2 regions of the Streptomyces sp. bgisy159 genome follow, and region 1 is predicted to be linked to the other one. Evidence: riboswitches for the same ligand, from Rfam matches in the RefSeq annotation. Region 1 holds a riboswitch; the other holds the start of a gene.
What was found. Region 1 has a riboswitch for glycine ahead of gcvT (glycine cleavage system aminomethyltransferase GcvT). Riboswitches for the same ligand answer to the same signal wherever they lie in the genome.

Region 1 (15,555 bases):
CCGGGACTCCGTTCCTCTACACCCTGACCGCGCTGGCCGTCACCGCGGTGGCGCTGCCCCTGGCGCTCTGGTCCCGCCTGCGCGGTCCGAAGGTCGTGCGGGCCCTGGCGCGCACGCTGATGCTGCTGTTCGCCCAGGGCACGGCCGTCGCCCTGGTCTTCGTCCTGGTCAACAACGCCAACAACCTGTACGACGACTGGGACGACCTGCTGGGCACCGGCAGCCATGTGCGCCAGGCCGCCGACCTCGGCCCGGACGGCAAGGGCGGCGTGGAGCTGAGCCGGCTGCCGAAGGTGCGCCAGGAGTTCACGGACGCCGAGGGCCCCGGCATGGGCGCGGCCGGCGGGGTGCGGGAGACCGAGCTCAGGGGCCGGATCTCCGGCGTCCAGGCCGAGGTCTACGTCTGGCTGCCGCCGCAGTACGACGACCCCGCCTACCGCGACCGCAGGTTCCCGGTGGTGGAGCTGCTGCCCGGCTTCCCCGGCTCGGCCAAGGCCTGGTTCGGCGCCCTCGCCGCGCACGAGCAACTGCTGCCGCTGATGCGTTCGGGCAAGGTGGCGCCGTTCATCCTGGTGGCGCCGCGCACCGCGCTGCTGCCGGGCGTGGACACCGGCTGCGCCAACATCACCGGCACGGTCAACGCCGACACCTGGCTGAGCGTGGACGTGCCGAAGATGGTGATGGACAACTTCCGGGCACAGCCGGCCCCCGCAGGCTGGGCGGTCGCCGGGTTCTCGGCCGGCGCGCACTGCGCGGCCAAGCTGACGGTGGCCCACCCCGACCGGTTCCGGGCGGCGGTGAGCCTGTCCGGCTACAACGACCCGATCGAGCAGCGCGGCTCACTCGCCGCCGAGACCCCGGCCCTGCGCGACGCCAACAACCCCTACGTACTGCTGCGCAGGGCGGCCGACCCGCCGCCCGTCGCTCTCTACCTCTCCGGCCAGCCGGGCGACGGGTACGAGGCCGGGCTGGCCCTGGCCCGTGCGGCGAAGGCGCCGACCGACGTGCACGTCGTCCACTTCCCGAAGAGCGCGGGCGGCCACACCGTCAAGCTGTGGCGGCCGCAGGTGGTGCCTGCCTTCGAGTGGCTCACCGCGCAGCTGGGGCAGCAGGGCCTGCCCGCACCGGACGGCAGGGGCGCTACTCCTCGCGCACCGTCGAGCGGCGGTTCCAGGCGCGAGGCGCTCGCCAGTGGTAGCGCATCGCGAGCAGGCGCAGCGCGAAGGCCGTGACCGCGGCCAGCGAGCTCGCGAGGGGGGTCAGCACGTCGTACCGCAGGCACACGGCCACGATGGTGGCGCCGACGATCGCCGGCACCGCGTACAGGTCGCGGTCCCAGCGCAGCAGCGAGGGCACCTCGTTGGCCAGCACGTCGCGCAGCACGCCCCCGCCGACGGCGGTGGCCAGCCCCAGGACCGCCGAAGCGGTCAGGCCGAGGCCGTGGTCGTACGCCTTCGTCGTGCCCGTCACGCAGAACAGGCCGAGGCCGGCCGCGTCGAAGACGTTGACCCCGGCCTGGATGCGCTCCACGTGCGGGTGGAGGAAGAAGACGAGGAGGGCGGCCACCAGCGGCGTGAGGAAGTAGCCGAGGTCCGTGAAGGCGGCCGGGGGTACGGCACCGATCATCACGTCGCGGAAGAGCCCGCCGCCGAGCGCGGTGAACTCGGCGAGGACGGCGATGCCGAAGACGTCGAAGTTCTTGCGGACGGCCAGCAGCGCACCCGAGATGGCGAACACGAAGATGCCGATCAGGTCGAGCGTGTGCTGGACGGAGGGACTGAAGAGCTGCTGGATCACCCTCACATTCTCACCCAGCATCGAGCCCCCGCCTTACATTGCAAGGTGGGGGCTCGGCGTCGCTTACTTGTCCTCGGGCTCGCCGTCCGGCTTGGGCTCGGTCTCCTTCACCGGCCCCTCCTCGGCGGGAGGCTCGGCGGACGACTCGGCGGGCGGCTCGGCCGCGGACTCCGCGCCCTCCTCGGACACCAGTTGCGCCGCCTCCTTCGCGGCGGTCAGCAGGACCGTTTCCTGGGGCTGCTGGTCCTCGAAGTTCTCCGGGTGGTGGCAGGCGACCCGCTGGCCCGGACGCAGCTCGATCAGCGGCGGCTCGGCGGTCCTGCAGATCTCCGTCGCCTTCCAGCACCGGGTGTGGAAGCGGCAGCCGCTCGGCGGCGAGATCGGCGAGGGCACGTCGCCCCGGAGCAGGATCCGGTCGCTCTTGGCGCCCCGGCGCTTCGGGTCGGGGACCGGCACCGCCGACATCAGGGCCTTGGTGTAGGGGTGCATCGGCGTCTCGTACAGCGCGGTCCGGTCCGCGAGCTCGACGATCTTGCCGAGGTACATCACCGCGATGCGGTCGGAGACGTGGCGGACGACGGACAGGTCGTGCGCGATGATCACGTAGGTGAGGCCGAGCTCCTGCTGGAGGTCGTCCATCAGGTTCACGACCTGCGCCTGGATCGACACGTCCAGCGCCGAGACCGGCTCGTCGGCGACGACCAGCTTCGGCTTGAGCGCGAGCGCCCGCGCGATGCCGATGCGCTGGCGCTGACCGCCGGAGAACTCGTGCGGGTACCGGTTGTAGTGCTCGGGGCTCAGGCCGACCAGGTCCAGCAGGCGCTGGACCTCCTTCTTCACCCCGCCCTCGGGCTCGACGCCCTGCAGCCGGAAGGGCGCCGAGACGATCGAGCCGATGGTGTGCCGGGGGTTCAGGGAGCCGTACGGGTCCTGGAAGATCATCTGGATGTCCCGCCGCAGCGGGCGCATCCGGGCCGTGCTCAGCCGCGTGATGTCCTGGCCCTCGAAGTGGATCGTGCCGCCCGTCGGGTCCTGGAGCCGGGTGATGACCCGGCCCATCGTCGACTTGCCGCAGCCCGACTCGCCGACCACGCCCAGGGTCTCGCCCTTGCGTACCTCGAAGTCGATGCCGTCGACGGCCTTGACCGCGGCGACCTGGCGCTGGAGCACGCCCTTGCGGATCGGGAAGTGCTTGGTCAGGCCCTCGACCTTGAGCAGCACCTCGCGCTCGTCGGGGGGCGACGCCTGCGCCGGGACCGTCACGTCCGTCTTCTTCGTCTCACGCACAGCTTCGGCGTCATTCACGGCTTCGGCGTCACTCACAGTTTCGGCGCAATCTCTTCGGTCCAGATCCGCGTGCGGTCCTCGGGCGAGAGGTGGCAGGCGGACCAGTGTCCGGTGCCGACCAGTTCCAGCTCCGGGCGCACGGTCCGGGTGACGTCGCCCTTGGGCACGTCCGCGTACGGGCAGCGCGGGTGGAAGGCGCAGCCGGAGGGGACGTTGATGAGGCTCGGCGGCTGGCCCTTGACCGGGTTGAGGCGTTCGGAGGTCTCCCGGTCGATGCGGGGCATCGAGCCGAGCAGACCCCAGGTGTAGGGGTGCCGCGGGCGCTCGAAGATGTCGTCGACCGGACCGCGCTCCACGCACCGGCCGCCGTACATGACCAGGACGTCGTCGGCGATCTCGGCGACGACGCCGAGGTCGTGGGTGATGAGGACGACCGCGGAGCCGAACTCCTTCTGCAGGTCCCGGATGAGGTCGAGGATCTGCGCCTGGACGGTCACGTCCAGGGCGGTCGTCGGCTCGTCCGCGATGAGCAGTTCGGGGTTGTTCACCAGGGCCATCGCGATCATCGCGCGCTGGCGCATACCGCCGGAGAACTCGTGCGGGTAGCTGTCGACGCGCTTGGCGGGCTCGGGGATGCCGACGCGGTCCAGCATCTCCACGGCCCGCTTGCGGGCGACCTTCTTGCTGACGTCGTGGTGGACGCGGTACGCCTCGACGATCTGGCTGCCGATCGTGTAGTACGGGTGCATCGCGGACAGCGGGTCCTGGAAGATCATCGCCATCTCGCGGCCGCGCAGCCGGCGCACCTCGGCCGGGTCGGCGGAGATCAGCTCCTTGCCGTCGAGCCAGATCTCACCGCCCATCCGCACGTTCTTGCCGCGGGCGCCGAGCCGGTGCAGGCCCATGACGGCCAGCGAGGTGACCGACTTGCCGGAGCCGGACTCGCCGACGATGCAGAGGGTCTGGCCCTTCTCCACCTGGAAGCTGAGCCCGTCGACGGACTTGACCAGGCCGTCGTCGGTGTCGAAGTGCACCTTGAGGTCGCGGACGTCGAGGAAGGCGGTGGACGCGTCGGCGGAGTCCCGCACGGGCTCCCCGACGGCCGCGCCGGTCTTGGACAGTTCGGTCACGAGAGCCTCACCCGCGGGTCGGCGGCCGCGTACAGCAGGTCCACCAGGAGATTTGCGATCACGACGAAGAAGGCGGCGAGCAGAGTGACGCCGAGGATGGGCGGCAGGTCGTTGTCCTGGATGGCCTTCACCGCGTACTCGCCGACGCCGTGCAGCGAGAACGTGTACTCGGTGATCACGGCGCCGCCGAGCAGCAGGCCGATGTCCATGCCGAAGACGGTGATGATCGGGGTCAGCACGGAACGCAGCCCGTGCTTCACCACGACCGTGCGCTCACCGAGGCCCTTGGCGCGGGCCGTGCGGATGTAGTCCTCGCTCATCGTCTCCAGCATGCCGGAGCGGGTCAGCCGCGCGTAGATGGCGGAGTAGAGCAGGGCGAGCGAACACCACGCCGGGAAGAGGGTGTTGGCCCATTGGGAGGGGTTCTCGGTGAAGGGCACGTATTCGCTGCCGAAGATCGGCCACTTGGTGCGGAAGAGGTAGATCGCGAGCTGGCCCGTGAAGAACATGGGCAGCGAGACCCCGGACAGGGCGACGCCCATGAAGGTGCGGTCGAGGATCGAGCCGGGCTTGAGCGCGGAGACCACACCGGCCGTGATGCCGGACAGCAGCCACAGGACGGCGGCACCGCCAGCCAGCGAGAGCGTGACCGGGATCCGCGAGGTGAGCTGCGGCCAGACCTCGACGTGGGTCTTGAACGAGTAGCCGAAGCACGGAGCGTTGCACTGCGCCGTCGTGGGGCCCAGGTCATAGGTGGCGCCGGAGACGATCCCCTTGATGAAGTGCCAGTACTGGACGTAGACCGGCTCGTCCAGGCCCAGGTTGTGCTTGACCGCGGCGATGTCCGCCTTCGTCGGGCTCTTTCCGATGTACTGCTGCGCGAGCTGGTCGGCGGTCTGGCCGGCGAGCCGTGGCAGCAGGAAGAAGATCGCGAAGGTGACCGCGCTGACGACCAGCAGCAGGATCACTGCCGCGACCGTCCGACGGAGGATGTACGAGATCACGGGAACCGGCGCCGGTGCCCGCGGGCGGTGAGCCCGCGGGCACCAATGCCTTCACCTGCCTTCCGGGGCTACTTCTTGGTCGTGCCGATGTTGAGGTAGTCGTACTGACCGCTCCAGGCCGCCGAGGACACCAGGTTGGTGTAGTTCGCCGGCCGGTACAGCAGGACCTTGAAGTAGGTCAGCGGGACGAGGGCCGCCTCGTCCATCACCTTCTTGTCGATCTCGGTGTAGAGGGAGTTGCGCTTGGCCGCGTCCTCCGTGGCGATCGCCGTCTCCAGCATCTTGTCGACGTCCGCGTTGGCGAGCTGCGACAGGTTGGTGTTGCCGGAGGCGCCGATCGCGTCGCTGTGCAGGATCTGCTGGAGGAAGCCGTAGCCGGACGGCCAGTCGGCACCCCACTGCATCATGTGCAGGCCGATGTTCTGCTTCTTGTCGAACTCCGGCACACCCGCGGCGTCGGTGAAGTACTTGCCCGAGGGGAACTGCTTCAGGCTGGCGTCGATGCCGACCTTCTTCAGCGAGGCGATGATCGCGGTGGCCGCGTCGATCTCCTGCGGACGGTCGCTGCGGGCGGAGATGTTCGTCTTGATCGACGTCTTGCCGCAGGCCTGCAGCTGCTCCTTGGCCTTGGCGACGTCGCCCTTGCTGCCGTCGCTGGCGTAGGCGTCCGACTTCTCGTAGCCCGGGATGTCCGGCGGCAGGACGGTGGTGGCGATGTCACCGCGGACCGGACCGCCCTCGGCGGTCTGCACCGAGACCTTGTCGATGGCGTACTCGACGGCCTTGCGGCAGGCGACGTTGTCGAACGGCGCCAGCTTGGTGTTGATCGCCATGTAGACCAGGCGGCCACCGTAGGTGTTGTCGGTGTTGGCCTTCAGCGAGGCGTCGTTGATGACCTTCGCCTGGGTGGCGGCCTGGACACCCGTGCCGCCGAGGTCGATGGCCTCGCCGGACATGACGTCCTGGTCGATGGTCTCCGGGTTGACCTTCAGCTTGACGACGACCTTGTCCGGGTACTGCTTGCGCAGCGGGTCGGTCTTCGGGTCCCAGTTGTCGTTGCGGACGAGGACGACCTGCTTGCCCTCCTCGTAGCTCTCGAACTTGTACGAGCCCGAGGACACGATGTTCTTCACGTAGTCGACGCCGGTGTCCTTGGCCTGCGGCACCGGAGCCGTCTGCGGCGTGGCGACCAGGTAGTCGAACTCCTGGAAGGCACGGTTGAGGTGGAAGACGATCGTGGTGTCGTCCGGCGTCTCGATCGACGCCAGGCCCTTCTCGCTCTTGTCCTTGTACGGGCCCTTGTACTTGTCGCCGCCCTCGAGGAACTGCTGGAAGTAGTTGGGGCCGAGGGAGAGCACGTCACGCGCGAAGTTCGAGCGCTCGACGGCGTACTTCACGTCCTTGGACGTGATCGGGGTGCCGTCCTCGTACTTCAGGCCCTCGCGCAGCTTGTACGTCCAGGTCTTGCCGCCCTCGCTGGACTCACCAGGAGCCGCCGCGAGGTCCGGGACCAGCTCGTTGCCCTTCTCGCCCGCGCCGGGCTTGAAGGTCATCAGCGGGCGGGCCCACAGCCGGCTGAGGTTGTACATGTACGCGTAGTACGTGTTGCCGGGGTCGAAGGAGTCCGGGACGTCGGAGTACTCGTACGTGACCGTCCCACCCTTCTGGGTGGAGGCGTTGACGACACCCTTGGTCGCTGCGTTGGCCCCAGCCGACTTGTTGTTACCGCCGTTGTCATTACCGTCATCGGCCTTGCTGCAGCCGGTGAGTACCAGGCTGACGGTGCCGATGGCCGCGATCGCGGCCAGCGCTGACCTTCGCATGATGGTCTGCTTCCCCTCCACTGTTGGAAACTTGATGGCCTCTCGGCGCGAGTGCACGTCAGCGGCTGCGCGGGTCGAGAGCGTCACGGAGTCCGTCGCCGAGCAGGTTGAACGCCAGGACGGTGACGAAGATGGCGAGGCCAGGAACGATCATGAACTGCGGATCGACCTGGTAGTAGTTGACCGCTTCCCTGAGCATGCCGCCCCAGGACGCCTGCGGGGGCTGGATGCCGACGCCGAGGAAGCTCAGGCTGGCCTCGAAAAGGATGTTCGTCGGGATGAGCAGCGTCGAGTAGACGATGATCGGGCCGACCAGGTTCGGGAGCAGCTCCCGGAAGAGGATGTACGGCCCCTTGGCACCCATGCCGCGGGAGGCGTCGACGAACTCGCGTTCCCGCAGGGCCAGGGTCTGACCGCGCACGATGCGCCCCAGGTACGGCCAGTTGAAGAAGCCGATGACGAAGATCAGCACGCCGATGTGGAGCGGCAGCCCCTCCAGACCGAACGCGCCGCCCTGCAGCGTCGCCGAGATGGAGATGGCGAACAGCAGCAGCGGGAAGGCGAGGAAGGTGTCCATCATCCGGCTGATGACGGTGTCCACCCGCCCTCCGTAGTAGCCGGCCACCACGCCGAGGATCGTGCCGATCGTGTTGGACAGCAGCGTGGCGCCGAACGCGACGACCAGCGACACCCAGGAGCCCTCCAGGATGCGGGTGGCGATGTCGCGCCCGAACTTGGGGTCGACGCCCAGCGGGTGGTCCGCGCTCATCCCGCCGAAGTCCCCGGCGGGCAGTGAGGTGTTGGGGTCGATCAGGTCCTGGTTGAAGGCGTTGGGGTCCAGGCCCAGCAGGGCCTGCACGGGGCGGGACAGCACCGCGAGGAGCACCAGCAGGATGACGACGACGCCACCGGCGACAGCGACCTTGTCCCTCTTGAACCGGGTCCATGCGATCTGCCCAAGGGACCGGCCCTCGATCTTGGCCTTACCGGCGCCGGAGAGCACGGCTTCCGGCTGTGCCTCGGTCGCCGCTCCCGTGGTCTCAATCGGTGCGGTCACAGTGACCTGACCCCTCTCGCGCCGGTGGTGACCGGCCCTCAACCCTGCCAACCGCCCTGGTCGTGCGCCGATCGGCGCAAGCGCGAAACAGCTGGCCTTTTGTCTGGGAGGCGAGTCTTCAACGCGCTGCTGAGCAGGCGCCAGACCTGCCAGGGAAAGGATGCGCAACTGTGATGCCGACCGGGTGAATCCGTTATCCGGACAGGGGAGACCGTCCTCCGGTCGGACGGCCGGTGGAAGCGGGCGCGGTGGAAGGCACTCGGGGCGCACGTCGCGGGGGCGGCAGTGGATAGCCTTGTCGCCCTGAACCATGATTCACACAGGCGGTAGGAAGATGGACTTCCCGGCACAGGCACACCCCCAACCGCACGGCGGCTGGCCCGGCAACGAGTTGGAAGAGGTGCTCTCGGCCTCCCTCGGCGTCCCCGGCGCCGGCGGCCGGATCGTGGAGGTCCTCGGCCGCAGCTTCGTGTGGGTGCCGCTGCCGGGCGGAGGCGGGCCCGACCGCGTCCCGCTGGACCTGCCCACCCTGGAGATCGAGGGCCAGGCCTACGTTCCCGTCTTCAGCTCGGAGGAGCAGTTCCGCCAGGTCGTCGGCGCCCACATGGCGTACGCCATCGCACCGGCCGTGGAGTTCGCCCGGGGCCTGCCCCCGCAGGTGGGACTGGTCGTCAACCCCGACGGCACGGTCGGCGTCCCGCTGCCCCCGCCCGCGGTGGCCGAACTGTGCCGCGCCGGCCGCACCCCCCTCGACGGTCCGGCGACCGGCGGCCGGGTCCGGCTGTCCGAGCCGGACTGGCAGGACGACCCGGTGGACTTCCTCTCCGCCGCAGCCGCCGAGTTCGACGCCACGGGTACGGTCCGCACTGCCCGCCGCTGTCTGGCCGCCGTGGAGACCGACGACCCGGTCCTGTTCGTCGGCGTGGAACTCGCCCACTGGGAAGGCGACCCCCGAGCCCAGCCCCTCGACGCGCTGGGCCGTGCCCTAGGCCGGGTCCCCGTGCCGTGGCCGGTGAGCCTGATCGTGCTGGACGTGGCGGAGGACCCGGTGGCCGACTGGATGCGGCAGCAGGTGCGGCCCTTCTATACGAGGGGGCACTGACCGTACGGGCGGCCCTGAGCCGCCGTCAGGGCAGCGGGGCGGCATCGATGCGCGGCGGCGCCGTCCCGGGGCCGCCCCGGAGGTAAGGGACGAGCCGGGGTCCGGCCGGTATACGCGACCGGTGTCCGTGAGACGGACACCGGGGGATACCGCCGTGGGCGCTTAAGCTGGACCCAAACGCGGGGCAACTGAAGGGGCGGTAAAACGTGAGCGCGAGCGGCACCGCCGCGACCGGCCAGGTCGAGCACATGCTGCGCCAAGTCACGCCCGGGCGCTACGACGCCTACGAGGCGCTCCTCCGGGCACTCGCCACTCCGTCCACCGGCCAGATCTGGATGCTGCTCTGGCACGGCCAGGCCGGCTCCCCCGACGCCCAGTACGGCAGCATGGAGGTCGACGGCCACGGATACGTACCGTGCGTCACCTCCGCCCAGGAACTCGCCGCCAGCGGCTGGAACCGGTCCTACGAGGTGATCGACGGCCTGGACGCCGCCCGCACCCTCTACCCCGACCACCACGGACTGTGGCTCAACCCGCACGCGCCCGGCGGCGGTGTGGGCATCCCCTGGCTGGATCTGCGCCGGATCGCCACCGGCCTGGAGCACCGGCCGGCCGGCCCGCTGCGGCTGTCCGAACCGGCCATCGAGGTCCCCCAGTTCTACGCGCTGCTCGCGCAGAACGCCCACCGCACCCCGGCGCTGCGTTCGCTGCGCCGCGCGTGGGTGCAGCCGGCGCTCGGCGCGCCGTACCTCGCCCTCGGCCTGGATCTGTACGAGGCATCGCCGGCGGCCGTGGACGCGGTGCGGGCGATGATGCAGCAGTCGATGGGCGCCGTGCCCGACGGGCTGCCGGTGTCGACGGTCGCGATGACCGACGACTACGACCCGGTGGTGATGTGGATGCGGGCCAACGCCCGTCCGTTCTACGACCGCGAGGCCCACGCCCCCGTCCCCGCCGCCGGCTACGGCTATCCGGCGCCGGGTTTGGCCTGACCCCGCGCCGGGCCGCCCCGCCGCCGCGTCACGCGGGCGGCTAGGGCCTGTTGCGAAAGTCCCGTCGTCCGCCCGAAGGGCGGGCTTGGCGTCGTCCGGTGCGTGCGATCGCAAGGCGCCGGAGCGCCCGCGTGGCGGAGTCACGTGGGCGCTCCGGCAACGCGGCGAGCGCGCGTGCCGGGCGTCGCCAAGCAGACGGGACTTTCGCAACAGGCCCTAGGTCCGGGCGGTCCGGGTGCCCGAGCCGGTGAAGCCGATGCGGACGAGCGCGTCGGCCGCGTCGCGGTCCAGGAGGACCGCCGAGCCGCAGCCGGCCGGGAGCCGGCCCTGGTCGATGGCGCGCAGCAGTCGGGCGGCGGCCCGGCGGTGGCGCAGGAAGGCGTAGCGCGAGACGCCCCGGCCGCGGGCGCGCTGGCCCGCGCGGGCGGCGTCCGGGGTGACGTCGAGGACCAGCAGGTGCAGCCGGCCGCCGCGGCGGCGCGCCTCGCGGGCCAGCCAGGCCCGCACCCAGCTCTGGGTGCCGCAGTCGTGCACCACCAGGCCCTCGCCGGTGCGCAGGGCCCGGCGCAGCCCGGCGTAGTGGGCGAGGCGGACCAGGGGGCGGTAGAGGGCGTACGGCAGCAGGCGAGGGGCGCGGGTGTCGAAGCGGTCGCGGGTGTCCTGGGAGTCGATGCGCGGGCCGCGCACCGTGCGGCTCATGAGCGTGGACTTGCCGCTGCCCGGCAGGCCGGTGATCACGACGAGGTCGTGGGGACCGAAGAGCAGGGCGCGGGGGCTGTGGCCGGCCCGGGAGCGCAGGTCGCGGACGACCGCTGGGTTCTCCAGGGCGGGGGCGGTGGACTGCTCGGGCAGTGTGAGGCCCGACGTGGTCGCGTAGGCCGTGGTCCTGTTCACGTCATCGTCCTCCCCTGAGGTCACCTGGTGGCCTCCCCGTCGAGTGTAAAGAGAAGGTAATGCCCGGTGCCTCGCGTTTTCGTACGCGTACCGCCACAGCCCGGTTACAGATGCGGCCCTGCCGCGAGGCGGGGCGGCGTGCAATGATGGGCGCGCCAACTGCATACCGGCCGTTTGAATCCGCGCGGGAGAGTTCCCAGCCTGGCTGGGGCGCCGAAGGAGCAAGTCCCTCCCTTGAATCTCTCAGGCCCCGTTACCGCGCGGGCGAGGCACATCTGAAAAGCGGGTCCCCCACCGTGGGGCCCCCACCCAAGGTGCAAGCCGTGCATCGCCCCCGTGGCGGTTTCGGCGAACCTCTCAGGTTCCGATGACAGATGGGGAGGAATGACCTCACTTGTCATCGCCCTGGGAGACGACCGTCCGATGAGCAGCACTGAATCCCGAGAACCGCGCCGCACCGCGCTGGACGCCCTGCACCGTTCGCTCGGCGCGACGATGACCGACTTCGCCGGCTGGGACATGCCGCTGCGCTACGGGTCCGAGCGCGAGGAGCACCTCGCGGTGCGCACCAGGGCCGGGCTGTTCGACCTCTCCCACATGGGCGAGATCACCGTGACCGGCGCCGAGGCGGCCGCGTTCCTCAACCACGCGCTGGTCGGCAACATCGCCTCCGTGGGCGTGGGCCGCGCCCGCTACACCATGATCTGCCAGGCCGACGGCGGCATCCTGGACGACCTGATCGTCTACCGGCTGGACGAGACCGAGGCCGCTTCACCGACCTACATGGTGGTGGCCAACGCCTCCAACGCGCAGGTGGTTCTGGACGCGCTGACCGAGCGGGTGGCCGGCTTCGACGCCGAGGTGCGCGACGACCGGGACGCCTACGCGCTGCTCGCCGTCCAGGGCCCGGAGTCGCCCGGCATCCTGAAGTCGCTCACCGACGCCGACCTCGACGGCCTGAAGTACTACGCGGGACTGCCCGGCACGGTCGCCGGCGTCCCCGCGCTGATCGCCCGCACCGGCTACACCGGTGAGGACGGCTTCGAGCTGTTCGTGAAGCCGGAGCACGCGGTGGAGCTGTGGCAGGCGCTGACGAAGGCGGGCGAGGGCGCCGGTCTGATCCCGTGCGGTCTGTCCTGCCGCGACACCCTGCGCCTGGAGGCGGGCATGCCGCTGTACGGGCACGAGCTGACGACCTCGCTCACCCCCTTCGACGCCGGGCTCGGCCGGGTGGTGAAGTTCGAGAAGGACGGCGACTTCGTCGGCCGTACGGCGCTGGAGGCCGCCGCCGAGCGGGCCGCCTCCGCCCCGCCACGCGTCCTGGTCGGCCTGGTCGCCGAGGGGCGCCGGGTGCCGCGCGCCGGATACCCGGTGGTCGCCGGCGGCCAGGTGGTCGGCGAGGTCACCTCCGGCGCGCCCTCCCCCACCCTGGGCAAGCCGATCGCGATGGCGTACGTCGACGCCGCGCACGCCGCGCCGGGCACGCCGGGCGTCGGTGTGGACATCCGGGGCAGCCACGAGCCGTACGAGGTCGTGGCGCTGCCCTTCTACAAGCGTCAGAAGTAGCCGCGGGCCCGGGTCCGCGTGACCCTGGGCACATCCGCGCTGCTCGTCCCCGCGTTTCGCGGTCCCCCATTCATCAGCACTCCCTCGCGTACAGGAGAATTCAGGCCATGAGCAACCCCCAGCAGCTGCGCTACAGCAAGGAGCACGAGTGGCTGTCGGCCGCCGAGGACGGCGTGTCGGCGATCGGCATCACGGAGCACGCGGCCAACGCGCTCGGCGATGTCGTCTTCGTCCAGCTCCCCGAGGTCGGTGCCACGGTGACCGCGGGTGAGACCTGCGGCGAACTGGAGTCGACCAAGTCGGTCTCCGACCTGTACTCCCCGGTCAGCGGTGAGGTCACCGAGGTCAACGAGGACGTGGTGAACGACCCGTCGCTGGTGAACTCGGCCCCCTTCGAGGGCGGCTGGCTGTTCAAGGTCCGCGTCACGGACGAGCCGGCCGACCTGCTCTCCGCCGACGAGTACGACGCCCACATCGCCGGCTGAGGAGACGTATGTCCGTCCTGAACACGCCCCTGCACGAGCTCGACCCGGAGGTCGCCGCCGCGGTCGACGCCGAGCTGCGCCGCCAGCAGTCCACGCTGGAGATGATCGCCTCGGAGAACTTCGCCCCGCTGGCGGTCATGGAGGCGCAGGGCTCGGTCCTGACCAACAAGTACGCCGAGGGCTATCCGGGCCGCCGTTACTACGGCGGCTGCGAGCACGTCGACGTCGCCGAGCAGATCGCGATCGACCGGCTCAAGGAGCTGTTCGGCGCCGAGTACGCCAATGTGCAGCCCCACTCCGGTGCCTCCGCCAACCAGGCGGCCCTGTTCGCCCTCGCCCGGCCCGGCGACACCATCCTGGGCCTGGACCTGGCGCACGGCGGTCACCTGACCCACGGCATGCGGCTCAACTTCTCCGGCAAGCAGTTCGACGTGGTCGCCTACCACGTGGACGACGCGGGCCTGGTGGACATGGCCGAGGTGGAGCGCCTCGCCAAGGAGCACCGCCCGAAGGTGATCATCGCCGGCTGGTCGGCGTACCCGCGGCAGCTGGACTTCGCCGAGTTCCGCCGGATCGCGGACGAGGTCGAGGCCTACCTGTGGGTCGACATGGCGCACTTCGCGGGTCTGGTGGCGGCCGGGCTGCACCCGAACCCGGTGGAGTACGCGGACGTGGTGACGTCGACGACCCACAAGACGCTGGGCGGTCCGCGCGGCGGCATCATCCTGGCGAAGAAGGACTTCGCGAAGAAGCTGAACTCGTCCGTGTTCCCGGGCTTCCAGGGCGGTCCCCTGGAGCACGTGATCGCGGCGAAGGCGGTCTCCTTCAAGGTCGCGGCGAGCGAGGAGTTCAAGGAGCGCCAGCGGCGCACGGTGGAGGGTGCGCGCATCCTCGCCGAGCGGCTGACCGCGCCGGACGCCCGCGAGGCCGGGGTGAACGTGCTGTCCGGCGGTACGGACGTGCACCTGATCCTGGTCGACCTGCGCGAGTCGGAGCTGGACGGTCAGCAGGCCGAGGACCGTCTCCACGAGGTCGGCATCACGGTCAACCGCAACGCCGTGCCCAACGACCCGCGTCCGCCGATGGTGACGTCGGGCCTGCGGATCGGCACGCCCGCGCTGGCCACCCGGGGCTTCACGGCCGAGGACTTCGCCGAGGTCGCGGACGTGATCGCCGAGGCCCTGAAGCCGTCCTACGACGTGGAGTCCCTGAAGGCCCGGGTCACCGCCCTGGCCGACAAGCACCCGCTGTACCCCGGCCTGAGCAAGTAGCAGTTCCCCGGTGGGGGCACCCGACGACGTGTGCCCCCACCCTTTTTTAAGGAGTTCCCGTGGCCATCTCGGTCTTCGACCTGTTCTCGATCGGCATCGGCCCGTCGAGCTCCCACACGGTCGGCCCGATGCGTGCGGCCCGCATGTTCGCCCGCCGACTGCGCGGCGAGGGCCTGCTGTCCTGCGTCGCCTCGGTCCGCTCCGAGCTGTACGGCTCGCTGGGCGCGACCGGGCACGGCCACGGCACGCCCAAGGCGGTGCTCCTCGGACTGGAGGGCGACTCGCCGCGCACGGTGGACGTCGAGACGGCCGACGAGCGGGTGGAGGCGATCAGGGCCACGGGGCGGCTGCGCCTGCTGGGCGAGCACGAGATCCCGTTCTCCTACGACGACGACATGGTGCTGCACCGCCGCAAGGCGCTGCCGTACCACGCGAACGGCATGACGCTGTGGGCGTACGACGCCTCCGGCGCCGAGCTGCTGTCGAAGACGTACTACTCGGTCGGCGGCGGGTTCGTCGTGGACGAGGACGCGGTCGGCGCGGACCGCATCAAACTGGACGACACGGTCCTGAAGTACCCCTTCCGCACGGGCGACGAGCTGCTGCGGCTGACGCGGGAGACCGGTCTGTCGATCTCCTCGCTGATGCTGGAGAACGAGCGGGCCTGGCGGACTGAGGAGGAGATCCGCGCGGGTCTGCTCGACATCTGGCAGGTGATGCGGGCGTGCGTGTCGCGCGGCATGACCCGCGAGGGCATCCTGCCGGGCGGTCTGCGGGTGCGCCGCCGGGCGGCGATGACGGCCCGGCAGCTCCGGGCGGAGGGCGATCCGCTGGCGCACGCCATGGAGTGGATCACGCTCTACGCGATGGCCGTGAACGAGGAGAACGCGGCGGGCGGCCGGGTGGTGACCGCCCCGACGAACGGCGCGGCCGGCATCATCCCCGCGGTGCTGCACTACTACATCGACTTCGTGCCGGGTGCCGACGAGGACGGTGTGGTCCGCTTCCTGCTGGCGGCCGGCGCGATCGGCATGCTCTTCAAGGAGAACGCGTCCATCTCCGGCGCCGAGGTCGGCTGCCAGGGCGAGGTCGGCTCCGCGTGCTCGATGGCCGCGGGCGCGCTGGCCGAGGTGCTCGGCGGCTCCCC
Region 2 (15,555 bases), on a different contig from region 1:
CCGCCGCCCCCGGCGAGGTCGTCGCCCTCCTGGGGCCCAACGGCGCCGGCAAGACGACCGCGCTGCGTGCCCTCGCCGGCCTCACCCCGCTCACCGCCGGTCACCTCCACCTGGACGGCGCCCCCCTGCACGACACCCCGCCCGAATCCCGTCCGGTGGGCGTCGTCTTCCAGGACTACCTGCTCTTCCCCCACCTCACCGCCCTGGACAACGTCGCCTTCGGCCCCCGCTGCAGGGGCGCCACCAGGAGCGAGGCCCGCGGCCGGGCCGCCGCCTGGCTCGACCGCATGGGCCTCGCCGACCACGCCGCCACCAAGCCCCGCCACCTTTCCGGCGGCCAGGCCCAACGCGTCGCCCTGGCCCGCGCCCTCGCCACCCACCCGCGCCTGCTCCTCCTGGACGAACCGCTGGCCGCTCTGGACGCGCGCACCCGTCTGGAGGTGCGCGCCCAGCTCCGCCGCCATCTCGCCGAGTTCGAGGCGGTCGCGGTCCTCGTCACCCACGATCCCCTGGACGCGATGGTCCTGGCCGACCGCCTGGTCGTGGTGGAGCGCGGTCGCGTCGTCCAGGAGGGCGCCCCTTCCGACATCGCCCGCCGTCCCCGCAGCGACTACATCGCCCGGCTCGTCGGCCTGAACCTCTACCGGGGCCACGCCGACGGCCATACCGTCACCGTGGACGGCGGCCCCGCCGTCACCACCACCGAACAGCTCACCGGCCCGGCGTTCGTCGCGTTCCCGCCGAGCGCCGTCACCCTGCACCGCGCACGGCCCACGGGCGCCAGCGCCCGCAACCTGTGGCGCTGCGAGGTGGCGGGCCTGGAGACGCACGGCGACCGGATCCGCGCCGACCTCACCGGCGACCTGCCGCTCGCCGCCGACCTCACCACGGTCGCCGCCGCAGAGCTCGACCTGCACCCGGGCGCCGGGGTGTGGGCGACCGTCAAGGCGACGCAGACCCACGCGTACCCGGCCTGACCGCCCCTGTGCCGCTACGGTGAGTGCCCATGACGCTGAGCATCCGCAACCAGTTCCCCGGCACGGTCACCTCCGTCACCCCCGGCGGTGTCATGGCCACCGTCGGCGTCCTGCTGACCGGCGGCCGCCACCTCACCGCCGCGATCACCCTGGAGGCCGCCGAGGAACTGGGTCTGGCCGAGGGCTCCGCCGTGCGCGCACTGGTGAAGTCCACGGAGGTGTCCCTGGCGACGGAGCCGGTCGCCGGCCTGTCGATCCGCAACCAGCTCCCGGGCACGGTCGCCGAGGTGTCCACCGGCGCCGCCATGGCCTCGGTGAAGGTCGCCGTCGACGACGGCACCCGGCTCACCGCCGCGATCACCAAGGACGCCGCCGTGGACCTCGCCCTCACCGCCGGCACCCCGGTCGTCGCCCTCATCAAGGCCACCGAGGTCGGTCTCGCGACCCCGTGACACGCCGAGGGCCCCCACCCGGCACGGGTGGGGGCCCTTCACGATGGGATCAGTCCTCGTACGCGTCCAGCGGCGGGCAGGAGCACACCAGGTTCCGGTCACCGAACGCCTGGTCGATCCGGCGCACCGGCGGCCAGTACTTGTCGGCGGCGGAGACACCGCCCGGGAAGACGGCGTCCTCGCGCGCGTACGCGTGCGTCCATTCCCCGCCGAGCGCGGCGGCGGTGTGCGGGGCGTTGCGCAGCGGGTTGTCCTCGGCCGGCCACTCGCCCGTGCCCACCTTCTCGATCTCCGCGCGGATCGCGATCATCGCGTCGCAGAACCGGTCCAGCTCGCTCAGGTCCTCCGACTCGGTGGGCTCGATCATCAGCGTGCCGGCCACCGGGAAGGACATCGTCGGCGCGTGGAAGCCGTAGTCGATCAGGCGCTTGGCGACGTCGTCGACGCTCACCCCGGTCGCCTTCGTCAGCGGCCGCAGGTCGATGATGCACTCGTGCGCGACCAGCCCGCCCGGCCCCGTGTACAGCACCGGGTAGTGCGGCTCCAGCCGCTTGGCGACGTAGTTGGCGGACAGCACGGCGACCTGGGTGGCCCGCTTCAGCCCCTCGCCGCCCATCAGCCGCACGTAGGCCCAGGAGATCGGCAGGATGCCCGCGGAGCCCCACGGCGCGGCCGAGACCGGCCCCACGCCGGTCTCCGGTCCGGCGGCGGGCTGCATCGGGTGGTTCGGCAGGTACGGCGCCAGGTGCGCGCGCACCGCGACCGGGCCGACGCCCGGGCCGCCGCCGCCGTGCGGGATGCAGAACGTCTTGTGCAGGTTCAGGTGGGACACGTCTCCGCCGAAGTGCCCGGGCTTGGCCAGGCCGACCAGGGCGTTCAGGTTGGCGCCGTCGACGTACACCTGCCCGCCCGCCTCGTGCACCCGGCCGCAGATGTCGGCCACGTGCTCCTCGAACACGCCGTGCGTCGACGGGTAGGTGATCATCAGCACGGCCAGCTCGTCCCGGTGCCGCTCGATCTTCGCCCGCAGGTCGTCGACGTCGATCTCGCCGTCCTCGGCGGTCTTGACGACGACGACCTTCATCCCGGCCATCACGGCGCTGGCGGCGTTGGTGCCGTGCGCGGACGACGGGATCAGGCACACCGTCCGCTGCTCGTCCCCGTTGGCCCGGTGGTACCCGCGCACGGCCAGCAGTCCGGCCAGCTCGCCCTGCGAACCGGCGTTCGGCTGGAGGGAGACCTTGTCGTACCCGGTGACCTCGGCGAGACGTTCCTCCAGCTCGCGGATGAGCGTGAGGTAGCCCGCCGCCTGCTCGGCCGGCGCGAACGGGTGCAGCTGCCCGAACTCGGGCCAGGTCACCGGCTCCATCTCGGTGGTCGCGTTGAGCTTCATGGTGCAGGAGCCCAGCGGGATCATGCCCCGGTCCAGCGCGTAGTCGCGGTCGGCGAGCCGGCGCAGGTAGCGCAGCATCGCGGTCTCGGACCGGTGCTGGTGGAAGACGGGGTGCGTGAGGACCTCGTCGTCGCGCAGCAGCGCCGCCGGAAGGGCGTCCTCGACGGCCGCGTCCAGCGCCTCGACGTCCCCGTCGACCCCGAACGCCGCCCACACCGCGGCCAGCTGGGCGCGCGTGGTGGTCTCGTCGCAGGCGGCCGAGACGTGGTCGGCGTCGACCAGGCGCAGGTTGACGCCGTTCTCCCGCGCGACCGTGACGACCTGGGCGGCCTTACCGGACACCCGCGCGGTCACGGTGTCGAAGAACCGCCCGTGCACGACCTCGACGCCGCCGGCGGCGAGCCCCGCGGCCAGGATCGCGGCGTACCGGTGCGTGCGCCGCGCGATCGTCCGCAGCCCTTCGGGCCCGTGGTAGACGGCGTACATGCCGGCCATCACCGCGAGCAGCACCTGCGCGGTGCAGATGTTGCTGGTCGCCTTCTCCCGGCGGATGTGCTGCTCACGCGTCTGCAGCGCCAGCCGGTAGGCCCTGTTCCCGTCCGCGTCCACGGACACGCCCACGAGCCGCCCGGGCAGGCTGCGCGCGAACTTCTCATGGACGGCCATGTAGCCGGCGTGGGGTCCGCCGAAGCCCATCGGCACACCGAACCGCTGTGTGGTGCCGACCGCGATGTCCGCGCCGAGCTCGCCCGGGGACTTCAGCAGGGTCAGCGCGAGCAGGTCGGCGGCGACGGTGACCAGCGCACCGAGGTCGTGCGCCTGGGCGATGAGCGCCTCGATGTCGCGCACCGCGCCGGACGCGCCGGGGTACTGGATCAGCACACCGTTGATCTCCCGCGCGGCGATGTCGGCGGGAATGCCCTCGCTGAGGTCGGCGACGACGACCTCGACGCCGGTCGGCTCGGCGCGGGTCTCGATCACGGCGATGGTCTGCGGCAGCGCGTCCGCATCGACCAGGAACAGGCCCTTCTTGTTCCTGCCCATGCGCCGGGACAGTGCCATGGCCTCGGCGGCGGCCGTGCCCTCGTCCAGCAGGGACGCGCCGGAGGTGGGCAGCCCGGTGAGGTCGGCGACCATCGTCTGGAAGTTCAGCAGCGCTTCCAGCCGCCCCTGGGAGATCTCCGGCTGGTAGGGCGTGTACGCCGTGTACCAGGCCGGGTTCTCCATGACGTTGCGCAGAATGACCGGCGGGGTGAACGTGCCGTGGTAGCCGAGGCCGATCATCGAGCCGAGGACCTGGTTGGAGTCGGCGAGCGAGCGCAGCTCGGCGAGCACCTCGGCCTCGGTGCGGGCGCCGGGAAGGTCCAGCGCGTCGGCGTTCTTGATGACGTCCGGGACCGCGGCGGCGGTCAGTTCGTCCAGCGAGCCGTACCCGACCTGGGCGAGCATCTTGGCCCGCGCCTCCTGGTCGGGCCCGATGTGGCGCTGCTCGAAGGGGATCCCTTGCTCCAGTTCGGAGAGCGGAGTGCGGTGGGCGGTCATGGCGGAGGCCTCCTGGTCTGACGCGACCTTCGAGGGACACCACGGCGCAGGTGTCCCGACGGCCTCCCCCTCTGTCATCTCAACCTGAGAGCTTCACCGGGGCGCCCGCGGGCGGCCGGTTTTCACCGTCGGTGAGAGCGGAAGCCGTCGACACCCGCCCTGCTTTCCAGAGTGACCTCGTCCGTGCGGTACGTGAGCCTGAGAGATTCCGGGGAGGATTTGCTCCTTCGGCGCCTCCGATGGTGTTCCGGAGGACTCTCCCGCACGGGGTCAGCAGCCGCTTGTCAGCCTACCAGCGAGGTCAACGCCGCAGCTTTCGAGTGGCCATCGCGCTGATTGTGCTCTTTTGTAGTGCTTACGGATGAGTTGCGACCATGTGGAGGGACCGTGCGCACCGACATCGATCCGCGCTACCTGATCGGCCGCAAGGCGTTCGACCGCAATGGCACCAAGATCGGCACGATCGACGAGGTCTACCTCGACGACGCGACCGGTGTTCCGGAGTGGGCGGCCATACGCACCGGCCTGTTCAGCAGGGACGCCTTCGTCCCGCTGGAGCCCAGCGAGCTGATCGAGGGCGCCCTGAGGATCCCCTACGACCGCGCCCTGATCAAGGACGCGCCCGACTTCGGGGTGGGCCGCCACCTCTCCCCGGAACAGGAGCTCCAGCTCTACCACCACTACGGCCTCGACGTGGCCGGTCCGTCCGCGCTCGCCGACCGCGACTTCGGGCACCTGGCCGGCGACACGGACGAGTCCTAGTCGCCCCGGCGGACGCCCCCGCACTGCCCGATCAGCGCCGCGAGGATTCCCTCCGGGTCGTACAGGGCCCGTGCCCCGCCGGAGACGACGCGGCGCGTCCCCGCGTCCACGGGGTCGGTGGCGGCCCAGGCCGGCGAGCCGACGCCCAACTCGATCTCCAGCCCCGAGCCGTCGGCATACCGCCACTCGGTGATGGGCCCCCAGCTTCTCGTCCGCACCGGTTCTCCGAGGCCGAGACCGGCGCCGAGAGCGCTTCCGTCGGCGTACCGCGCACGGTGGGTCGTCAGCAGGACCAGATCCACGTCGGAGTCCATCCGCGCCTCTCCCCGCGCACACGATCCGACGAGCAAGAGCCCCACCACGTCCGCCCGCCCCGCGGCCCACCGCGTGACCCGCTCGCACACCCGGCCGATCTCACCGGCCCGCTCCGGTGACACATCCGTCCCGGTCATGTGACGGCCCTCCCCTCGACCCCGTCGTGCGGCACCCGCTCCGCCCCCTTCGGAGGCTTGGCAGCCGACCCCGTCCGCGCCTCTCCCCGCACGGACGGCCGCGTCCTCTCCCCCGCACCGGCCTGCGGCTCCCGGGCCTCACCCGTCTCCGGCCTCTCCGGCACCAGGGGCAACGGCTCCGCCGGCTCCAGGTCCGGATCGTCGGCCCGGAACGTGCGCACCCGCCCCGGCACCCGGTCCGTCGGCGTCTCGAACCGCACGGTCACCCGTCCGAGCCCGCTGCCCTGCACCCATCCGTGCCCGAACTCGGCGTGCCGTACATCGTTCCCCGGGCGCCAGTGGTGCTCGGACGGCGTCGGCCCGGCCGGTTCCGCCTCCTCCCCCGGCGCCTCTTCCTCCGGCCCGTCGGCACCCTCCTCGGCGGCCTGGGCGAACAGGTCCTCCTGGGTGTAGTCGGCGAGGCCCGAAACCCCCACGCCCAGCAGCCGCACTCCGCCGGTCGTGTCGACGGAGTCCAGCAGCCGGGCCGCCGCCTCGCGCACCACCGCCGGATCGTCGGTGGGTCCGCGCAGCGTCTCGGAGCGGGTGAGCGTGGAGAAGTCGTACCGCCGCACCTTCAGCACGATCGTCCGTCCCGACAGGCCCGCCCCGCGCAACCGTCGCACGCACCGGTCGGCCAGTCGCCGCACTTCCGAGGCGACCCGGGCCCGGTCGTGGATGTCCACGTCGTACGTGTCCTCGACCGAGACGGACTTGGCCTCCCGCTCGGCCACCACCGGTCGCTCGTCCCGCGCCAGCGCCATGGCGTACAAGCCCTGCCCGTGGGCCTTCCCCAGCAGCCGCACCAGTTCGCCCTCGCCCGCCTCGACCAGCTCGTCGACGGTGGTGATCCCGGCCCGCCGCAGATGGTCCCCGGTCGCCGGCCCCACCCCGGGCAGGGTGCGCACGGACATCGGCCCGAGCAGCGCCCGCTCGGTACCGGGCTCGATGAGCACCAGCCCGTCCGGCTTGGCCTGTTCGGAGGCGATCTTGGCGAGCATTTTCGACACCGCCAACCCCACCGACCCGGTGAGCCCGGTGGTCGCCCGGATGTCCGCGCGCAGCCGCGTCCCCGCCAGGAGCGCCGACTCGCTGTCCCAGGCTGCTCCCCCGGCTTCCAGGTCCACGAAGGCCTCGTCCAGGCTCAACGGCTCCACCAGCGGTGACAGCATCCGCAGCAATGCCATCACCTGGTCGCTGATCGACCGGTAGAACGCCCCCCGTGGAAAGAGATAGGCCGCGTTCGGGGCGAGGCGGCGCGCCTGGGCCATGGGCATCGCCGAATGCACCCCGAACACCCGGGCCTCGTAGGACGCGGTGGCCACCACGCCGCGCGGCCCGAGGCCGCCCACCACCACGGCCTTCCCGCGCAGACTCGGCTTGGACGCCTGCTCCGCCTGGGCGAAGAAGGCATCCATGTCGAGATGCAGGATGGTGGGCGCGTTTCTCACATCTCCGATGCTGCACCACGCCACTGACAACGGCCCCGCGGCCCCCGGCCGCGATGTCGCCCGGCGGGTCAGACCGCGCGGTTGCGCCGTCGCGCCAGCTCGTCGGCGGGGTTGTGGCCGACCAGCGTCTCGCCGGTGTCGACGCGCTCCCCGTGCAGCTGTGACAGGGCGCTTTCCACGTCCCGCCACACGACGCCCACGGCGATCCCGAAGACGCCCTGGCCACCTTGGAGCAGCGTGTGGACCTCGTCCGGCGAGGTGCACTCGTAGACCGTGGCACCGTCGCTCATCAGCGTCATGCGCTCCAGGTCGCGGAAACCGCGTTCTCTGAGATGCTGCACGGCGGTGCGGATGTTCTGCAGCGAGACGCCGGTATCCAGAAAGCGCTTGACGATCTTGAGGACGACGACGTCGCGGAAGCTGTACAGCCTCTGCGTTCCCGATCCGTACGCCGGGCGGACGCTCGGCTCGACGAGCCCGGTGCGGGCCCAGTAGTCGAGTTGCCGGTAGGTGATCCCGGCGGCCGCACAGGCCGTCGGGCCGCGATAGCCGATCTGCTCGGACGCCATGGACGCCACCCCTCCGCCGCTCGGCACGGCCGTGGGTCGCTGCGGAGCGTGATCGGCCGCGCCACCGGGAAAGCGGTACGGAGCGTTCCCCCCGAACTCACGTCCAGGGGCACCCCCAGCCGTACCGTCGCCGCTGCTTCTCACGCCGACCTCCGTCCTTGACCTGCATTCTCGACGGTAGGCAGTCACCGGGGGTGCGTCAACGATCGCCACACTCGGCACGCCGAGTGATAATCACCCAAGGAGTGGTTTCCCGTACCCCACCGCGGGGAAAGGCTAGCCGAATGCGTTGATCGGGGGCCGTAGGACGCTCTCATGCGCCGGTGGCAATTGCCGGGCCCGGCGGCACGAGCGGCACTCCCACACCGCACGGCCGCCTCGTAGGCGCCTACTGGTTGCTGGAACCGAAGTCCTCGGGCGAGATCTGGTCGAGGAACTCGCGGAACTTCTCCACCTCGTCCTCCTGCTCGTCGGGGATCGCGATACCCGCGTCGTCCAGCACCGTGTCGCTGCCGTAGATCGGCGTACCGGTGCGCAGGGCCAGCGCTATGGCATCGGAGGGACGGGCGCTGACCTCCACGCCGCTGGCGAAGACCAGCTCCGCGTAGAAGACACCTTCCCGCAGGTCCGTGATGCGCACTTCGGTGAGCTCCTGGCCGACGGCCTCCAGCACGTCCTTGAAAAGGTCGTGCGTCAGCGGCCGGGCGGGGGCCATGCCCTGCTGGGCGAAGGCGATCGCCGTCGCCTCCCCCGGCCCGATCCAGATGGGGAGGTAGCGGTCGCCTCCCACTTCACGCAGGAGCACGATCGGTTGGTTGGAGGGCATCTCGACCCGGACACCTACGACATCGAGCTCGTTCACACAGCAACCCTAGGCCGTGTCCGAGACGTTTGGGTAGTCGGGCCGGGAACGCGCGCCCGATCCGCCGAGGGCGAACGCCTCAGGGCAGCCGCACTCCGAGCGCGGTCTGCACCAGCGCCGCGTGCAGTCTGACGGTGAGCCCCGCCAGCTCCTTGGCGCGGGCTTCCGCATGGGCCCTGGTCTGCGGATTGCGGTGCCGCTTGAGCGGGGCCACCACCTGGTCCACCAGACCGGCCTCCCGGTCCGCCGCCGCCTTCATCACCCGTAGGTGCCTCGGCTCGATGCCGAACCGTCCCAGCTCGGCGACCAGCGCGGCCACGGTGGCCGCCTCCGCGTCGTAGACCCCGTCCTCCAGGGGCACGACCAGCCCGTAGGCCTCCCACTCCGCCAGTTCCCGCTCACCGATCCCGGCGGCCGCCAGCAGCTCCTCCCGGCCGATCCGGGCGGCCGTGGGCCCGTCCCCCTGCTCCACGAGTGTCTCTCCGTCCCGCTGCCCGCCCAGCGAGGGCAGTGGTACGGACTCGCCGCGCTCCATCGCGTCCAGGTGCTCCCGGATCACCTTCAACGGCAGGTAGTGGTCCCGCTGCATCCGCAGTACGTATCCCAGGCGTTCGACGTCCTCCGCGCTGAACTTCCGGTACCCCGAGGGGGTGCGCTGCGGCTCGACGAGCCCCTCCGACTCCAGGAAGCGGATCTTGGAGATGGTGATGTCCGGGAACTCGTCGCGCAGCAGGTTGAGCACCGTGCCGATGCTCATCGGGCCGCCGTCCGCGGCGGCGGTGCCGTGGCCGGCACCGCCCCTCGGTGTTCGAAGCATGGACCTTCCCTGGGTTTCCCCCGGACAGTGTCCGGGGGAGGTCAGTAGCCCCGCTGGCTCGCGTAGAAGACCAGCCGGTACTTGCCGATCTGGACCTCGTCACCGTTCGACAGAGCGACCTGGTCGATGCGTTCGCGATTGACGTAGGTGCCGTTGAGACTGCCGACGTCGGCCACCGTGAACGAGCCGTCCGGGCCGCGCCGGAACTCCACATGGCGGCGCGAGACGGTCACGTCGTCCAGGAAGATGTCGCTCTGCGGATGACGGCCGGCCGTGGTCAGGTCGCCGTCCAGGAGGAAGCGGCTGCCGGAGTTCGGTCCCCGGCGCACCACCAGCAGCGCGGAGCCGAGCGGCAGCGCGTCGACCGCGGCCTGCGCCTCGGGCGAGAGAGCCGGCAACTGCGTCTGGCCGGTGGTCTCGGAGTCGTACGCCTCAAGACCGGAGATGGAGATGGTGGAGGTCGTCTCCGACGCACGCTCGGGCGTGAGGCCCGGACGCAGCGGAGCACCGCAGTTGGAGCAGAAACGGCTGCTTTCCGCGTTGCGGTTACCGCACCTCGAACACACAAGGGCCGACATAGGGGAAAACCCTCCACCCGTACTTGAGGTTGACGGTTGTCCGAAACCTATGCCGCCGGACTGGGCAGGGTCAACAGACGGCGCGCCCTGACCTCCGGAAGTGTCGCCGCCCGGACCGGGCACCTGGTCCCGGAACAGCGGCCGCTGACCCTCCGCGTCAGGCTGCGCGCGATGACGCGCGGTCGCGTTCTCGCCACCCTCTCGCGCGCTCTTGCCGAACAACTTCGCAAACAACTTCACGGGCGATTCCCCTTGACCGAAACAGACCCGCCCGTGGGGCAGGACGAACCCTGAACGAATACACCGGCCGACCCGGACACCTGCACAACGTCCGTATCCACCAGACAGTTTCCACCACGCACCCCCAGATCGGTGCGCCGACCCCCCGCAACCTCATGCCCCTGCCGGACGGCCCCCATGCACCCCCGCTTCACCGGGAGGACGACCGAGCGTAGTCAGGCTGCTCCGCCGCCCGCAAGGCGTCCACAACGATCTTGGTCGACCGCTCCACGGTAACGATGGCCTGCTCCTTCTCAAGAGTCTGCACCACGCCTCCAGGGATGTTGAGCGCCGGTTCGAGGTCCTGCGGCTTGCCGATGACCTTGAAACGATAAGGGGAGGTGATCTTGTTCCCGTCGACGCTCACGCTCTTGCCGGACTCCGACAGATACGTGTCGGCGACGACGCGCACGCCGTTCACCTGGATCGCCTCCGCGCCGGCGGCGCGCAGTTCCTGGATCGCGTCGAGCAGCATGTCCGCCTCGACCGTCCCCTTCGTGTCCTCGATGGTCATGGTGATGCCGGGACCCTGAGCCGCCACCGTGCCCGCCAGAATGCCGAGTTGGCGTTCCCTCTCGGCCGTCTGCCTGCGCGCCTCCTCGGCCTGGTCGGAACTGTTCTCCAACTCCCGACGCTGCTGCTCGAGTCCCTGCTTCTCGTCCTCAAGACGCTGACTGCGGTCATCGAGTTCATCGAGGATGCGAACGAGATCCTCCTGACGTGCCCCGCGCAGCGCGTTGTCGGTGTCACTGTTCGAGGCGACCTGTACCGCCAGGCCGAATCCCAGCCCGAACAACAGCACCGCGACGATCAGTTGGGCGCGGCTGACCCGCGGCGGCCACAGTCCCTTCACCAGCCGCTGGCGCCCGGTCAGCTCCGGCTCGCCGCTCTCCACGCGCGCGTGCGGCTCGTCCGGGGGTGCCGGCACCTCCGCGGGCAGTTCCCTGCGCAGCGGGTGCGGGGGCGCCTCGTCCCGGCCTTCCTGCTCGTTGCCGTCCTGGTTGCCGTCGTGGTTGTGCATCGGCCTCACGCCCGGAACACATGCCGGCGGATCGCCGCGGCATTGGAGAAGATACGGATGCCCAGGACGACTACCACGCCCGTGGACAGCTGCGCCCCCACGCCCAGCTTGTCTCCCAGGAAGACGATCAGGGCGGCCACCACCACGTTCGACAGGAACGACACGACGAAGACCTTGTCGTCGAAGATGCCGTCGAGCATGGCGCGCAGCCCGCCGAAGACGGCGTCCAGGGCCGCCACGACGGCGATCGGCAGATAGGGCTCGACGACCGCCGGCACCTCGGGCCGGACCAACAGCCCGGCCACCACTCCCACGATGAGGCCCAGTACGGCGATCACGATGTGCCCTTCTCCGTCCCACTTGTCGGCTGTGCTGTTCGTACGATCACACTCGGCGCCGCGGGCAGCCGGAGGTCGTCCTCCACGGAGATCGCGGTGCGGATGCCGAAGTTCTCCTGCAGGGCGTCCAGATACAGCCCGTCGGCACTGTTCTGGAACCGGGTCCTCAACCGGTCCCCGTCCCCCACCGCCAGCACCGTGTACGGCGGCACGAGCGGTTTGTTGTCGACCAGTATGGCGTCACCCGCAGCCCTGATCGCCGACAGCGCGGTCAGTCGCTGCCCGTTGATGGAAATGGCCTCGGCACCCGACTCCCACAGCCCGTTCACCACGCGTTGCATGTCACGGTCACGCACCCGCCCGGTGTCCGAGAACCCGGCCGAGTCACGAGGGTCGCCGCCGCCGGAGGTACCGGCCTCCTCGGCGTCGTCCACGACCAACTTCACGCCCGGCCCGTGCACCGGCACCGCTCCCGACAGGACGCCCACCAGCGACGCGCGGTCACCGCCGCCGCTGTCCTTGAGCGCCTCGCGCTGCCGCGCGCCGACGTCGGCGCGCAGCTCGTCCACGGACTTCTCCAGGTCGTCGACCGCGTCCGTCTCACGGTCGATGCGGTCGATCAGCTCCTCGCGCTCCTTGGCGACCACCGGGGCCGCCACGCGCGCCTGGGCCGCGCCCACGGTCACGACGAGGGCCGCCAGCACCAGTCCCGCAGCGAGCCCCAGCTTGGCCCGCAGCGTCTTGGGCAGACCGCCCTCGCCGTTCTTCCGGGCGGCGGCCTCGGCATAGCCGTCGTCGAGGCTGTGGTCCATGACGTTGGTGAGCAGCGACATGGACGCGTCCGGGCGCGGGGGACGCGCGGGTGTGCTCCGAACGGGGGGCGGCTGCGGCATGCCGCACATCGTCGCACGTTACGTCCGCTACCTCCGAACGGCCCCACCGATGTGCCGGACAGGCCCCCGGGGGGACACCTGTCCGGCACGCGCGCGTGCTACGCCGCTCAGCGCCCGGCGCTGTCCACGATGGCGGACCACTCGTCGAGCAGGGCCTGCGCGGACGCGTCGTCCGGCCCCTCGGCCCACAGATGCGTGACCGCCTCGGCCGGGTCGGGCAGCACCATCACCCACCGGCCGTCGGTCTCGACCACCCGCACGCCGTCGGTGGTGTCCACGAACCGGTCTCCGGCCGCCTCGACGACCCGCCGCATCACCAGGCCCTTGACGGCCCACGGGGTCGCCAGATCACGCTTGAGGACGTGCGCACGCGGGATCCGCGCGTCGATCTGGCTCAGCGTGAGCTGTGTCCGCGCCACCAGGCCGATCAACCGCACGAACGCCGCCGTCCCGTCGAACACGCTGCTGAAGTCCGGGACGATGAAGCCGCCCTTGCCGTCGCCGCCGAAGATCGTCGACTCGTCACGCCCCACACGGGTCAGGTCGTCGGGCGACGTCGTCGTCCACTCCACCTGGGTCCCGTGGTACGCCGCGACCTGCTCCGCGATCCGGGTGGTAGTCACCGGCAGGGCCACGCGCCCGCTGCGCCGCTCGGCGGCCACCAGGTCGAGCATCACCAGCAGTGCCCGGTCGTCCTCGATGATCCGGCCCTTCTCGTCCACCAGGGAGAGCCGTTCGCCGACGGGGTCGAACCGCACACCGAAAGCGGCCCGCGACGACGCCACTATCTCCCCGAGCCGCACCAGACCCCGGCGCCGCATATCGGCCGTCTCGGTCGGCCGGGACTCGTCCAGACCCGGGTTGATGGTCAGCGAGTCCACGCCGAGCTTGCCCAGCAGGCTCGGCAGTACGAGTCCGGCACTGCCGTTCGACGCGTCCACCACGACCTTCAGCCCGGATTCGGCGATCCCCGCGATGTCGACGTTCCGCAGCAGGGACCCGGTGTACGAGTCGAAGACGCTGGCCGGGAAGTGCAGGTCGCCGATCTCCCCGGGGAACGCACGCCGGTACTCCTGCCGCGCGAACACCCGGTCCAGCTTGCGCTGGCTGGCCTGCGACAGGTCGGCGCCCTGACCGTCGAAGAACATGATGTCGACGGAGTCCGGTACTCCGGGCGAGGTCCGGATCATGATGCCGCCGGCGCTCCCCCGCGCGGTCTGCTGCCGCGCCACGGGCAGGGGTACGTTCTCCAGGTCCCGTACGTCGATGGCGCTGGCCTGCAGCGCGGAGATCACCGCCCGCTTCAGCGCACGGGCACCGCGGGAGTGGTCGCGGGCCGTGGTGACCGTCGACCCCTTCTTCAAGGTGGTCGCGTAGGCGCCGGCGAGCCGGACGGCCAGCTCGGGCGTGATCTCGACGTTGAGGATCCCGGACACCCCGCGGGCGCCGAAGAGATGCGCCTGTCCTCGGGATTCCCAGATCACCGAGTTGTTGACGAACGCACCCGCCTCGATGGTCTTGAAGGGGTACACCCGCACATTGCCCTGAACGATCGATTCCTCGCCGATCAGGCATTCGTCACCGATGACGGCGCCGTCCTCGATCCGGGCCGCCCGCATGATGTCGGTGTTCTTGCCGACGACGCACCCGCGCAGATTGCTGTGGGGCCCGACATAGACGTTGTCGTGGACGACGGCCTTGTGCAGGAAGGCACCGCTCTTGACGACGACGTTCGAGCCGACGACGGTGTGCTCGCGGATTTCCGCGCCGGCCTCCACCTTGGCGTAGTCGCCGATGTAGAGGGGCCCCCGCAGAACGGCGTCGGGATGCACTTCGGCGCCCTCGGCGACCCACACCCCGGGGGAGATCTCGAAGCCGTCGATGTCGACGTCGACCTTGCCCTCCAGGACGTCGGCCTGCGCCTTCACGTAGCTCTCGTGAGTGCCGACGTCCTCCCAGTAGCCCTCGGCGACAAAGCCGTAGATCGGCTTGCCTTCCTTCATGAGCTGCGGGAAGACGTCTCCGGACCAGTCGACGGGTACGTCCGCCTCGACGTAGTCGAACACTTCGGGCTCCATGACGTAGATGCCCGTGTTGACGGTGTCCGAGAAGACCTGTCCCCAGGTCGGCTTCTCCAGGAAACGCTCGACCCGGCCCTCGTCGTCGACGATGGTGATCCCGAACTCCAGCGGATTGGGCACACGGGTCAGACAGACCGTGACCAGCGCGCCCTTTTCCTTGTGGAAGTTGATCAGCTCGGTGAGGTCGAAGTCGGTGAGTGCATCGCCGGAAATCACCAGGAAGGCGTCGTCCTTCAACGCCTCCTCGGCGTTCTTGACACTTCCGGCGGTACCGAGTGGCTTCTCCTCGTTGGCATACGTGAGCTCCATTCCGAGCTCTTCGCCGTCACCGAAGTAGTTCTTGACCAGTGACGCCAGGAACTGCACGGTTACGACGGTCTCGTTGAGGCCATGCCTCTTGAGCAGCCGCAGAACGTGCTCCATGATCGGCCGGTTGGCGACCGGCAGGAGCGGCTTGGGCATGCTTGAGGTCATGGGGCGCAGGCGCGTGCCTTCGCCACCGGCCATCACGACGGCCTTCATGTCGGAAGCGTCCTCCTTGAAGAGACGACGGTCTAGCCGACTTCACCCGTCAGATTGTCCCGCACTTTTCTCCGGCGGGCCATCGAGCCACTGCTGCCGTCATCGTCGACGGGCTCAGTCGGCCATGGCGTCCGCACGGACCAAGCGGCGGACCTGTACCACGTAGAGGACTCCTGCCCACCAGTACAGGGTTGTACCCCACCCTGCGAACGCCCAGCCGAAAACAGCAGCGACTGACGAGATCCACCCGTGCCCGTCGCTCAGGAGAAGGAGCGGGAAGGCGTACATCAGGTTGAACGTGGCGGCCTTCCCGAGGAAGTTCACCTGCGGCGGCGGATAGCCGTGCCGCCGGAGGATGCCCACCATGACCAGCAGAACCAGCTCGCGCGCCAACAGTACGGCGGTCAGCCAGAGCGGAAGAATCTCCCGCCAGGTCAGACCGACGAGAGTCGACAGAATGTAGAGCCGGTCGGCCGCGGGGTCGAGGAGCCGGCCCAGGCTGCTGACCTGGTTCCAGCGTCGCGCGA

Region 2: it holds a riboswitch for glycine, as region 1 does, so the genes downstream of both, gcvP (aminomethyl-transferring glycine dehydrogenase) here and gcvT (glycine cleavage system aminomethyltransferase GcvT) in region 1, are expected to answer to the same signal.

What each region holds. Positions count from the first base shown of each region.
Region 1 covers NZ_JBYIQX010000026.1:34,163-49,717, reverse strand. The annotation lists gene AC3ET3_RS23545 (alpha/beta hydrolase) at 1-1,232, shown strand, start outside; gene AC3ET3_RS23540 (trimeric intracellular cation channel family protein) at 1,141-1,797, opposite strand; gene AC3ET3_RS23535 (ABC transporter ATP-binding protein) at 1,861-3,084, opposite strand; gene AC3ET3_RS23530 (ABC transporter ATP-binding protein) at 3,117-4,214, opposite strand; gene AC3ET3_RS23525 (ABC transporter permease) at 4,211-5,218, opposite strand; gene AC3ET3_RS23520 (ABC transporter substrate-binding protein) at 5,287-7,041, opposite strand; gene AC3ET3_RS23515 (ABC transporter permease) at 7,100-8,098, opposite strand; gene AC3ET3_RS23510 (enhanced serine sensitivity protein SseB) at 8,433-9,200, shown strand; gene AC3ET3_RS23505 (enhanced serine sensitivity protein SseB C-terminal domain-containing protein) at 9,407-10,192, shown strand; gene AC3ET3_RS23500 (AAA family ATPase) at 10,409-11,086, opposite strand; glycine riboswitch at 11,262-11,355, shown strand; glycine riboswitch at 11,356-11,470, shown strand; gene gcvT (glycine cleavage system aminomethyltransferase GcvT) at 11,510-12,652, shown strand; gene gcvH (glycine cleavage system protein GcvH) at 12,760-13,137, shown strand; gene AC3ET3_RS23485 (serine hydroxymethyltransferase) at 13,146-14,408, shown strand; gene AC3ET3_RS23480 (L-serine ammonia-lyase) at 14,468-15,555, shown strand, end outside.
Region 2 covers NZ_JBYIQX010000015.1:155,404-170,958, forward strand. The annotation lists gene AC3ET3_RS17490 (ABC transporter ATP-binding protein) at 1-977, shown strand, start outside; gene AC3ET3_RS17495 (TOBE domain-containing protein) at 1,007-1,429, shown strand; gene gcvP (aminomethyl-transferring glycine dehydrogenase) at 1,479-4,364, opposite strand; glycine riboswitch at 4,541-4,637, opposite strand; gene AC3ET3_RS17505 (PRC-barrel domain-containing protein) at 4,752-5,126, shown strand; gene AC3ET3_RS17510 (nucleotidyltransferase domain-containing protein) at 5,123-5,578, opposite strand; gene AC3ET3_RS17515 (DNA polymerase IV) at 5,575-7,068, opposite strand; gene AC3ET3_RS17520 (MerR family transcriptional regulator) at 7,137-7,781, opposite strand; gene AC3ET3_RS17525 (bifunctional nuclease family protein) at 8,026-8,499, opposite strand; gene ftsR (transcriptional regulator FtsR) at 8,579-9,316, opposite strand; gene AC3ET3_RS17535 (double zinc ribbon and FHA domain-containing protein) at 9,358-10,242, opposite strand; gene AC3ET3_RS17540 (DUF881 domain-containing protein) at 10,325-11,194, opposite strand; gene AC3ET3_RS17545 (small basic family protein) at 11,200-11,532, opposite strand; gene AC3ET3_RS17550 (DUF881 domain-containing protein) at 11,529-12,434, opposite strand; gene AC3ET3_RS17555 (sugar phosphate nucleotidyltransferase) at 12,533-15,028, opposite strand; gene clsA (cardiolipin synthase ClsA) at 15,143-15,555, opposite strand, start outside.